2 regions of the Clostridium nitrophenolicum genome follow, and region 1 is predicted to be linked to the other one. Evidence: a T-box and tRNA genes for the amino acid it is inferred to sense, from the RefSeq annotation. Region 1 holds a T-box; the other holds one or more tRNA genes.
The links. A T-box is a leader RNA that pairs with one kind of tRNA and senses whether it is charged. The one in region 1 lies ahead of lysS (lysine--tRNA ligase), so its partner is inferred to be a tRNA-Lys.
Positions count from the first base shown of each region.

Region 1 (6,392 bases):
GTCTTCCGCCAACTAAGAATATATCATTATTTAAAATTTTTTGTGGTAACTAAAAATATATAGAAAAAAGAAGTATCTTTTGATATACTCCTTTAAGAATCAAATAGCATATAATAATAGAAGGACTTATATCAACATTTTTTATTAGTGATATGAGTCCTTTTGATTGTATTACTTTATTCTTATCTTTTAATCAGGGGAAATGCGATAACATCTCTTATGGTATAAGAACCAGTAAGGAACATTATCATTCTATCAATGCCTATACCTAATCCCCCAGTTGGTGGCATTGCAGTATCAATAGCAACAGCGAATTCTTCATCCATTGGACTAGCTGTTTCAAGTCCCGCTCTTAGTTTTGACGCTTGCTCATGTAAAAGAATTCTTTGCTTTAATGGATCATTAAGTTCTGAATAAGCGTTCCCAAGTTCAACACCATAAGCATAAGGTTCAAATCTTTCAATCAAATCTGGGTTATCCCTATGGCTTTTACAAAGTGGAGAAGATTCTTTTGGAAAGTCTATAACGAAGGTTGGTTGAATTAGTTTCTTTTCAGAATACTCTTCAAATAAATTAACTATTAGTTCGCCCTTAGAGCATTTATCGATAACTAATCCTTCGCTTTGGCTTTCTAATAAGAGCTGATTATCTTTAATGCACTTAATAATTTCTTCTCTGGTAAGTGTCTCAACATCAATTCCTGTATCATTTTTTACAAGGTCACACATCTTTTCTCTCTTCCATGGAGCTTTAAAATCAATTTCTATGTCTCCATACTGAATCCTTGTTCTTCCATTAACTTTATTAAATACATATTCATATATATTCTCCATAAGTTTCATCATGTCATTATAGTCAGCGTAAGACATATAGCATTCAAACAAGCTAAATTCTGGATAATGTGTTCTGTCAATCCCCTCATTTCTAAAAGTTCTTGCAAAGGTATAAACTCTTTCAATTCCTCCCACTATAAGTCTTTTTAAATATAATTCTGGAGAAACATTCATATATACATTACAATCCAATGCGTTAACAAAGGTTGTAAATGGCTTCGCGTCTCCTCCGCCGTATTTAGTATCCAGAATAGGAGTATCTGCTTCAATAAAGTTTAAATTGTTTAAATATTCTCTGATAGCTGTTATGGCTTTTGAACGCTTGATAAATCGCTCTTTAACACCCTCATTCATTATCATATCTAATGAACGATGTCTTTGCCTTAAGTCAGCATCTTGAATACCGTGATATTTTTCTGGAAGTGTTCTAATAGACTTTGATAATAATTCAAATTGATTTACTCTAATAGTGATTTCACCTGTCTTGGTCTTAAATACAGTTCCGTCAACTCCAATAATATCTCCTACATCAATTAATTTTAAGATTTTATAACTTTCAACACCTAGTAGCTTCTTACTGAAGAATAGTTGTATACTTCCTTTTTCATCTATAATATTGGCAAATGTAGCATTTCCCATTCTTCTTATTAGCATGAATCTTCCTGCTAATGTGAATTCTTGTTCTTCTTTTATATTTTCAAAGTTATCACAAATATCCTTAGTATGCGTTATGTCTTTATAGCTATAAGGATATGGATTAACTCCCAATTTATAAAGCTCATTCAATTTTTTAATTCTTTCCACTACAAATTCATTTGAATCTGGCATTATTTTTTCTAAGTTTACTATACTTTCAAATTCCCTATACATTTTAGCTATACCACCTTTAAGTATTTATGATTTAATAGATTTTTAGATAAATAAAAAAAACCTTCACCTCCAAGATTTTAATCTTGAGGACGAAAGTTATATCTTCGTGGTACCACCTCAGTTTATCCATATGTCGCCATATAGACCTTTTCAAGTACATAATTAATTGTATACTCTATAACTTATAACGGGTTATACCGTCACAGCCTACCCCTAAAATTAGGCTCGGTGTGCAACTCTGAGACCTTCTTCAATAAAAAAATCCTTACTCATTCTCACCTTCTAGAGCTCTCTGTAAATTCATATGCTTATCTACTCTTCTCTTCATAGTCTTTAAAAGATTATAACATAAAAAAATTACAAATGTCCACACTTCCAATACTACCATTTGTATAAACAACTAATAATCATCATATACGATGGTTAATTCGTAATTTTCCCATTTAACGACTTAACTGTAAAAACTGAATACTTTACTGGAACATCGCACTATTCAAGTGGGAATTCTGGACTAGGAAGGCCGATTACAACCTCCTATTATTCGTAAAATTGGACTAAATATGTTCGTGCCAATTAGGCTAAGTGTGTCCTGAAAGAACGACTGTGCAAAGGAAAGAATAGCGTCACAGCCGGATGTGCTTTATAAGAGATGGAGGTGAGCCCTCCAGAACCGGCATACAGGTGCAGGTTTTAAACTACCATTGGGTGCTGCAACCAAAAGTTGTGGTGCTGAGCGCGTATGGAAAAGGCTGCGGTAGCAGTCAGGTGTGCATCGTGAAGCTGAACGAAAGTGAACAGCCCGTGAAGCGTCGTTAATTGGTTTATTGCAGTCAAAACCAGATGATTTAGCCACAACTGGGACAAAATCCGGTGGGTGCCTGTTTATTGATCGGATGGCTGTCGGCGTAAAGGCTGCAGGAGCACGATATAGGCTCTTATAAGGAACAGGAGAAAGCTGAACCTTGATGGCAAGCGAAAAATCCAAGCGCTGACACGACAAGGATGAAAGTAGTGATGCAAGGTTTAGTTGCGGAAGAATTCGTAGTAGTAATGAAACTGCTGTAATGACAGTGGAGCGAAGGGATTCTGTTATCTACACTTCGGAAAACAAACAACCAGAAATGGGAGGATTTGATGAAAGAAGGAAAGCCGTTTGAGATTTCAAAACATCAAGTAATGGAAGCGTATAAATGCGTAAAAGCAAATCATGGCGCAGCCGGCACTGATGGAGTAAACTTCACTAAATTTGAGAAAGATTTGAAAAACAACCTATACAAAGTTTGGAACAGAATGTCATCAGGATGCTATTTTCCCGACGCAGTCAGAGGAGTGGAGATCCCGAAAAAGGATGGCAAGAAAAGATTACTCGGAATTCCAACCATTAGCGACAGAGTTGCTCAGATGGTGGTGAGAATGAACTTTGAACCACAAGTGGAGCCAATATTCTGCGATGATTCGTATGGATACAGGCCGAATCGCTCTGCATTGGATGCAGTGGGTGCAGCTCGTGAGCGGTGCTGGAAAATGCCGTGGGTCATTGATTTTGACATCAAAGGGCTATTTGACAACATCGACCATGAACTGATGATGAAAGCAGTACGCAAACATACTGACAGCAAATGGGTAACTCTGTATATTGAAAGGTTTCTGAAAGCGCCAATTGCTATGCCAGACGGAACCGTTCAAGAGCGGAATGCCGGTACGCCACAAGGAGGGGTAATTAGTCCAGTACTAGCAAATCTGTTTATGCATTATGCATTCGATTGGTGGATGAAACGAAAGCATCCTCGGAATCCTTGGGAAAGATATGCAGATGATGCTGTAATTCATTGCTGGACTGAGGAAGAAGCAAAAGCCTTGCTGGTTGAGCTTAATGAACGTATGACAGAATGCAAATTGGAAGTACATCCAGGCAAAACGAAAATTGTATATTGTAAAAGTGATGTATATCCAGAGCACCATGAACACGAATCCTTTGACTTTCTTGGGTACACTTTTCATAGGCGCATTGTGAAGAGCAGACATGGAAACTTTTTCAATAGCTTTACACCGGCGGTCAGCAAAGGCGCAAGCCAGCATCTGCGAGACAGCATCAGAGAGATACGAAGAAAGCACAAAATTGCTTCACTCGAGGAGTTGGCTGAGCGGATGAATCCTGTTCTTAGAGGTTGGATGAATTACTTTTGCAAGTACAGTGCAAGTGAGGCAAGAAATGTTCTCAACTATGTAAATCTCACGCTAATCCAGTGTATCAGGTACAAATACAAATCGACAGGAAGAAAGCACTTGAAGTCTCATAAATTGCTTGGTCGCATTTGTAAGGAGCAACCAAATTTATTTTATCACTGGCAGATGGGGCTACGCCCGTCGGTTGGATAACAAGAGCCGAATGAAAGGAGACTTTCACGTTCGGTTCTGTGAGAAGCTCAGGGTGAAATTCCCTGGGTTTACTCGACTAATCGGAAGCAATATTTTGAGAGCAGAGTGGTTAAATGATAGATTAGTTTAGAATGTGATATGCTGAACCGTACCATAAGTAACGGAGGTTTTTTATATGTTTCCTCATACGCTGCACGTGGAGACAGTTGTTAGGGTAGAGAGGAAATAGGCTGATAGCAAAGGCTTTCAAGGTTTTTAAGTAAATATTGAAGTGTGTTTTATGTCCCCTCAAACTATGGTTTGAGGGCTATTTTTATTTAGGGGGTCTAACTTTTACGCAGAACTAAGGATATTTGCGTTAAGGTTTGGGTTTTGAGTAATTATATATAAAAATTATATGTGTGTCCAGTGTTTAAAATATGGGAGAAAATTTTGGAAGATTCATAAAAATGAGAGTAAAAAGAGAAAATTAGTGATTTTAAAATGCTAGATAGATGAACTTAGAATTATGAGTTGAAAATTTTATATGTAATGAATTGAGGCGAAAAAACGGAACTTATTGTTGCAACCAAACGTGTGCTCAAAAAACGGAAGTTGAGATTTCATTCAACGCATTTGAGATTTTTTCTATGAAATTGGTTGACAATTCCTGCAGGGCGGATTACAATTTTCCTAAAATTAATAGACAAAACATAAAATTTAAAATTCATTGAATATTGACAAAACGATTACATGATGTTAAGATTTGATTAACTAGTCAGTAGAAATATCTGACTACTATTTAATAAATATATCTATTAATAAATTTATCTAAAAGGGGGATAATATCATGAGCGGCTATAACGCAGTATTAGCGAGAAATACAGAAAATGCTCCAAAAAGTATCGGTCCATATTCACAAACTGTAGCTTTCTCTCATTACAATAATCTTTCAGCTCAATTACCTATCGAACCAAAAACTGGTAAATTGGTAGCTGGTGGTATAAAGGAGCAGGCTGAACAGTGCTTTAAAAATATCAAGGCAATTTTAGACAGCATTGATCATGTTATGAGCGATGTTGTTAGAATCACTGTATTCGTTAAGAATATCAAAGATATTGACGCTGTAGAGGAAGTTTATAAAACATTCTTCCCAACCTATGTTCCTACACGTACGACAGTCGCAGTTGCAGCTTTACCTATGGATGCTTTGGTGCAAATTGAAGCACTTGTTTCAAACGGTGAAGGTACAATTCCAAACGCACCACAAGCAGGTGACCTCATAAAGCTTACAAATAACACAGCAAATGCACCAACAAGTCCTCTATCTACACAAACTGTGTCTTTCTCTCATTACAATAATATTTCAGCTCAATTACCTATTGATCCAAAAACTGGTAGATTTGTAGTTGGCGGTGTAAAAGAGCAGGTTGGACAGTGCTTAAAAAATATCAAGGCAATTTTAGAAAGTATCGACGTTCCTTTTGACGATATTGTTAAAATTAATATCTTCCTTAAAAACCTCTCGGATATTGAAGCCGTAAACGAAGTTTATACAACATTTTTCCCAGACTCGGCTATCGCCAGAGCCGTAGCCTATGTCCCTGCACGCACAACTATTGCAGCTTCAGCTTTACCTATGGATGCTTTGGTACAAATTGAAGCAGTGGTGTCACACGGAGATGGTACACCTCCACAAGCTGTTGAAGACAGACATGGAATCGTCATAAAGGCAAACAACACTGAAAATGCACCAAAGTGTTCTCTATCTACACAAACTGTAGCGTTTTCTCATTACAATCACATTTCAGCTCAATTACCCTTGGACCCAAAAACTGGTAAAATGGTAGCTGGTGGTGTAAAAGAGCAGGCTGGACAGTGCTTAAAAAATATCAAGGCAATTTTAGAAAGTATCGACCACGCTATGGACGATGTGGTTAAAGTAAATATCTTCCTTAAAAATATCGCAGATATTGATGCTGTAGACGAAGCTTACAAAACATTCTTCCCAGGCGGTGTTCCTGCACGAAGAACAGTTGGCGTATCAGCTTTACCTAAAGATGCTTTAATCCAAATTGATGCAGTTGTATCAAACGCTGAAGGAACAGCTCCAAAAGCATAACAGGCATTTGTTTGTAAATACAGGAACTATCAAAATTACTTGTTAATGCCGACGGTGAATGCGAAATCGCATATCCTAATCATAAAAAGGGGCTGTCTCAAATGAAAATTGAGACAGCTTCCGTTTTTTAACAGCGCAGATGAAAAAGCATCGAGATTTTAGCCGATTATGGCAGAAATCTTGATGCTTTTTTAGTTTCCGGGCATAAC
Region 1 covers NZ_AP042469.1:1,406,549-1,412,940, forward strand. The annotation lists gene lysS (lysine--tRNA ligase) at 183-1,703, opposite strand; T-box leader at 1,786-2,040, opposite strand; gene ltrA (group II intron reverse transcriptase/maturase) at 2,838-4,082, shown strand; gene ACZ5N4_RS06535 (RidA family protein) at 4,912-6,183, shown strand.

Region 2 (6,392 bases), 1.5 Mb from region 1:
CCCATATGCCCTATTCTTATTACTTTGCCACCTAGGTATCCAAAAGAACCAGCAATTAGTACATTATACTTTTCCAACATATAATTTCTTAGTTCAGCATCATTTATATCTTCAGGCATTTCTATAACTGTAACGGTATTTGAATATCCTTGCTTTATATATAAGCTTAACCCAGCTTCTAAAACTGCTTTTCTAGTAGCTTCAGCTATTTTGGCATGTCTTATTATAATTTCTTTGTCCTTTAGCAAATTATCTATAGCTTCACTCAGGCCCATAATATCGCTTATAGGCTGCGTATATGGAAACCATTTATTTTCATAATAATTTTCCCATATTAATAAATTACAATAGAAAGAAGCTATAGGTTTCTTTCTATTTTTCATAGCATTAAAACCATCCTCACTTATACTTAAAAATGTAAGACCGGGAGGAGCTGAAACACACTTCTGTGAACCACCTAATATTATATCTATTTGCCATTCGTCTACATACACTTCTTCTCCACCCATAGCTGCAACACTATCGACAACAGTAAGAATACCCTTCTCTTTTAATATAGGACATATCTTTGCTATATTATTTAATACTCCAGAAGGTGTATCACAATGAACCACAGTTGCATACTTAAAGTTGCTATCCTTATCTAAAAACTTTTGAAGCTCGTTAATATCAATTTCTCTCTGCCTATCTCCACTAAAAAGTATTGGCTCTCCCCCATACATTTTTACGAAATCGGCAAATCCCTCTCCAAATATACCATTATCTATTACTAAGACTCTATCTCCTTCTTCTGTTAAAGATGCACACGCTGCCTCCAAGCCTAGTATTCCCTCTCCACTTAAGATCCTTACCTCGTTTTTAGTTTTTAAAAATTGACCTATTTTTTCACAAGTTTCTTTATAAAAATCATAAAATTGTAGATCCAAATCTGGGTTTGTAGTTTCTAGACTTCTTGCTAATCTTACATTTTCCCTTACCTGGGTTGGCCCAGGTGTCATTATATACGGAATTTTCATTTGTACCACTCCTACTAAATATAAGAATATTTTAACTGAATTATACCATTCTTATTAGATATACCAAAGTGTATCAATACAATTAAATCATATATAATATAATTACATAACCTTTCACTAAATATACTGCAGTTTCAATTATTAGCTCCTCATATATAGGAAAGTATATAAAATAATTTTTAGAAAAAAATAATTATGTCTAAGCTGCTAACGGTATAAATTATTATTAAAATTATGATAAAGTGCAATAAATCAGATTATAAGGAGAGTTAGAATGGAGATACAAAAAGAACTAGAATCCAAAATTAAAGTTATCACTGATAACTATACTGATGATAAAACAGGTGGGTACATAACTGGTGATGGCCCAATACCTTGTGACATATTATTTGTGGGTGAAGCACCTGGTAAAAATGAAGTTGAGGAAAAAAAACCTTTTGTAGGCATGGCTGGAAAAAATTTTGAGAAACATTTAAATTCTATAGGTTTATCTAGAGATAAAATCCGTATAACAAATACTTGTTTCTTTAGACCGATAAAATTAAAAGAAAATCCTAGTGGTAGAGTAACTATTAGTAATAGACCTCCAAAAACTTTAGAAGTGGATCTTTTTCGCGAGATTTTAGATGAAGAAATAAAATTTGTAAATCCTAAAATTATTATAACTCTTGGAAATGTTCCATTAAAAAGACTCACAAATTTTAAATCTATTGGTGAGTGCCACGGAAAGTTATATTTCAACGAAGATATTAAAAAGTACATTTTCCCTATGTATCATCCTTCCTCCTTAACCTATAACAGAAGTGATGAATTTCATGCCACCTATGAACAAGACTGGAATAGCTTAAAAAAAGCCCTAAAAAATATATAATTTAGGGCTTCTTTTTAAAGAGATTTTTTTGTTTTAAATATATTGTCAACATTGCAAAGCTGCCGCCACATGTATCTATAATTACATCTCTTATACGTGCAGTCCTACCTGGAATAAAAATTTGATGTATTTCATCAGAGCATGCATATACAAATACAATGAAAAATGAGACCATTAACGACTTTTTAAAATTAAAATCTTCTAATAATGCATTGAAAAACAACACATATAAAATTAAATACTCAGTGAAGTGACCAGCTTTTCGTACTATAAAATTGGCTAAATCACCTAAAATACTATCCAGATTCAATCCCAATACCTTAAATGCATGTATTACAAACTTACTTTTCTCATCTGATATAGCAGCTGGTTGATTAGAAAACCAAAATATTATAACCATCCATGTAATAACTAAAATCCATTTTATTTTTTTACTCATCTTTATTCCTCTCTATATGAATTTTATATGCAAGATTCTTGCTTAAAGGGTTACTCTATAAGTATAATATATAAATTTATAAATTAAAATAAAAAAAGAAGCATCTTATAAGATGCTTCTTGGTGGCTTACCGGGGAATCGAACCCCGGACACCATGATTAAAAGTCATGTGCTCTACCGACTGAGCTAGTAAACCATATTTACCTGGCGACGACCTACTCTTCCACAGGGTCTCCCCTGCAGTACCATCGGCACTATGAAGCTTAACCGTCGTGTTCGGAATGGGAACGGGTGTTACCTTCACGTCATAATCACCAGATTATTTGTTCTCTGAAAATTGCACAGTGAATTGTATTGGTCAAGCCCTCGACCTATTAGTATCAGTCAGCTGAACATGTTACCATGCTTACACCTCTGACCTATCAACCTTGTGTTCTTCAAGGGGTCTTACTAGCTTACGCTATGGGAAATCTAATCTTGAGGTGGGCTTCACGCTTAGATGCTTTCAGCGTTTATCCCGTCCCGACATAGCTACCCAGCTGTGCTCCTGGCGGAACAACTGGTGCACCAGAGGTCAGTCCATCCCGGTCCTCTCGTACTAAGGACAGCTCCTCTCAAATTTCCTACGCCCGCGACGGATAGGGACCGAACTGTCTCACGACGTTCTGAACCCAGCTCGCGTGCCGCTTTAATGGGCGAACAGCCCAACCCTTGGGACCTACTTCAGCCCCAGGATGCGACGAGCCGACATCGAGGTGCCAAACCTCCCCGTCGATGTGGACTCTTGGGGGAGATCAGCCTGTTATCCCCGAGGTAGCTTTTATCCGTTGAGCGATGGCCCTCCCACGAGGAACCACCGGATCACTAAGCCCGACTTTCGTCCCTGCTCCACTTGTATGTGTCGCAGTCAGGCTCCCTTCTGCCTTTGCACTCTACGAACGATTTCCAACCGTTCTGAGGGAACCTTTGGGCGCCTCCGTTACTTTTTAGGAGGCGACCGCCCCAGTCAAACTGCCCACCTAACAATGTCCCGTGACCAGATTCATGGCCGCCGGTTAGAATCCCAGTACTGTCAGGGTGGTATCCCAAGGATGACTCCACAAAGGCTGACGCCCTTGTCTCTCAGTCTCCCACCTATCCTGTACAGACAATACCGAAACTCAATGCTAAGCTACAGTAAAGCTCTACGGGGTCTTTCCGTCCAATCGCGGGTAGCAAGCATCTTCACTTGCACTACAATTTCGCCGGATTTGTTGTCGAGACAGTGCCCAAGTCATTACGCCATTCGTGCGGGTCGGAACTTACCCGACAAGGAATTTCGCTACCTTAGGACCGTTATAGTTACGGCCGCCGTTTACTGGGGCTTAAGTTCACACCTTCGCTTGCGCTAAGTGTTCCCCTTAACCTTCCAGCACCGGGCAGGCGTCAGCCCCTATACATCAGCTTTCGCTTTAGCAGAGACCTGTGTTTTTGCTAAACAGTTGCTTGGGCCTATTCTCTGCGACCTACTTGCGTAGGCACCCCTTATCGCTAACTTACGGGGTCAATTTGCCGAGTTCCTTGACAACAATTCTTCCGCTGGTCTTAGGATTCTCTCCTCACCTACCTGTGTCGGTTTGCGGTACGGGCACCAACTTCCTCCATAGAGACTTTTCTTGGCAGCGTGGAATCAGATACTTCGCCCATAAGGGCTCCCCATCACACCTCAACTAAGTTTAACGGATTTGCCTGTTAAACATGTCTAAGTGCTTAGACGCACATCCAATAGTGCGCACATCTTATCCTCCTGCGTCATCCCATTTGTAATAACGTCAGTTGGCGGTATCGGAATATCAACCGATTGTCCATCACCTACGCCTTTCGGCCTCGGCTTAGGTCCCGACTAACCCTGAGCGGACGAGCCTTCCTCAGGAAACCTTAGGTTTTCGACCAATAAGATTCTCACTTATTTCTCGCTACTTATGCCAGCATACTCACTCCTGTACAGTCCACCGCTCCTTTCGGTACGACTTCAATCCATACAGGAAGCTCCTCTACCGCTCTTTCGAGCCCATAGCTTCGGTGGTAAGTTTTAGCCCCGGACATCTTCGGCGCAGGATCTCTCGACTAGTGAGCTATTACGCACTCTTTGAATGAGTGGCTGCTTCTAAGCCAACATCCTAGTTGTCTTAGAAATCCCACATCCTTTTCCACTTAACTTACACTTTGGGACCTTAGCTGATGATCTGGGCTGTTTCCCTTTTGACCACGGATCTTATCATTCGTAGTCTGACTGCTGAGATTCAAGTATATGGCATTCGGAGTTTGATAGGGTTCAGTAACTGTTGTCAGCCCCTAGCCCATTCAGTGCTCTACCTCCATTACTCATTCTCAACGCTAGCCCTAAAGCTATTTCGAGGAGAACCAGCTATCTCCGAGTTCGATTGGAATTTCTCCGCTATCCACAGCTCATCCCATGGTTTTTCAACACCAACGTGGTTCGGTCCTCCACGGAATTTTACTTCCGCTTCAACCTGTCCATGGATAGGTCACCCGGTTTCGGGTCTACGACATGCAACTTATTGCCCTATTCAGACTCGGTTTCCCTTCGGCTGCGCACCTTAAGTGCTTAACCTTGCTACATATCGTAACTCGCTGGCTCGTTCTACAAAAAGCACGTCATCGCACGTAAAAGTGCTTTGACCGGTTGTGGACACACGGTTTCAGGTTCTATTTCACTCCCCTCCCGGGGTTCTTTTCACCTTTCCCTCACGGTACTGCTTCACTATCGGTCACCAGTTAGTATTTAGCCTTGGGAGGTGGTCCTCCCTGCTTCCCACAAGGTTTCACGTGTCTCGTGGTACTCTGGAGCAGATCTAGAGTTTTCTCTTTTCACCTACAGGGCTGTTACCTTCTACGGCGGAGCCTTCCAGCTCTCTTCAATTAAGATACCTCTCCGTTTATGATCTGTCCGCAACCCCAGGAACAAGTTCCTGGTTTGGGCTCTTTCCCTTTCGCTCGCCGCTACTTAGGAAATCGATTTTTCTTTCTCTTCCTCCGGGTACTTAGATGTTTCAGTTCCCCGGGTATATCCCTATAAACCTATGAATTCAGTTTACAGTACACTACGTTAGTAGTGTGGGTTGCCCCATTCGGAAATCTTCGGATCACAGGCTATTTGCGCCTACCCGAAGCTTATCGCAGCTTATCACGTCCTTCTTCGACTACTGGTGCCAAGGCATTCACCATGCGCCCTTTGTAGCTTGACCATTCATCCGAAAATTGGTTTCTATCAATTTTCTTTGCTTAGTTATAAATCTACAAAGGTTACTTACTTATATAATAAGTAGTTTTACCTTCAGCTTTACTTTTATTTAATATCACTGTGCAATTTTCAAAGAACAATTGGAGATTTATTTTATCATGTTGATTATTCAAAATCAACTAGTAAATAATCCCTCAAGATTAAACAGAGTGTAAACAAACCTTCAAAGTAGAATTACCTACTTTGTCGACTCCTTAGAAAGGAGGTGATCCAGCCGCAGGTTCTCCTACGGCTACCTTGTTACGACTTCACCCCAATCACTAACCCCACCTTCGGCCGCGTCTTCCTTACGGTTAGACTACGGACTTCGGGTGTTGCCAGCTCTCATGGTGTGACGGGCGGTGTGTACAAGGCCCGGGAACGTATTCACCGCGACATGCTGATTCGCGATTACTAGCAACTCCAGCTTCATGTAGGCGAGTTTCAGCCTACAATCCGAACTGAGGGTAATTTTATAGTTTTGCTCCACATCACTGTATTGCTTCTCTTTGTATTACCCATTGTAGCACGTGTGTAGCCCTAGACATAAGGGGCATGATGATTTGACGTCATCCCCACCTTCCTCCCGGTTAACCCGGGCAGTCTCACTAGAGTGCTCAACTTAATGGTAGCAACTAATGATAAGGGTTGCGCTCGTTGCAGGACTTAACCTAACATCTCACGACACGAGCTGACGACAACCATGCACCACCTGTCTTCCTGCCCCGAAGGGCTTCCTCCATTACGAGTAATTCAGGAGATGTCAAGTCTAGGTAAGGTTCT
Region 2 covers NZ_AP042469.1:5,657,299-5,663,690, reverse strand. The annotation lists gene ACZ5N4_RS26995 (pyridoxal-phosphate-dependent aminotransferase family protein) at 1-1,016, opposite strand, end outside; gene ACZ5N4_RS26990 (uracil-DNA glycosylase) at 1,291-1,887, shown strand; gene ACZ5N4_RS26985 (VanZ family protein) at 1,889-2,326, opposite strand; tRNA gene ACZ5N4_RS26980 (tRNA-Lys) at 2,447-2,522, opposite strand; rRNA gene rrf (5S ribosomal RNA) at 2,529-2,645, opposite strand; rRNA gene ACZ5N4_RS26970 (23S ribosomal RNA) at 2,681-5,574, opposite strand; rRNA gene ACZ5N4_RS26965 (16S ribosomal RNA) at 5,829-6,392, opposite strand, start outside.
Region 2: it encodes a tRNA-Lys, which carries the amino acid that the T-box ahead of lysS (lysine--tRNA ligase) is inferred to sense. The anticodon was not compared.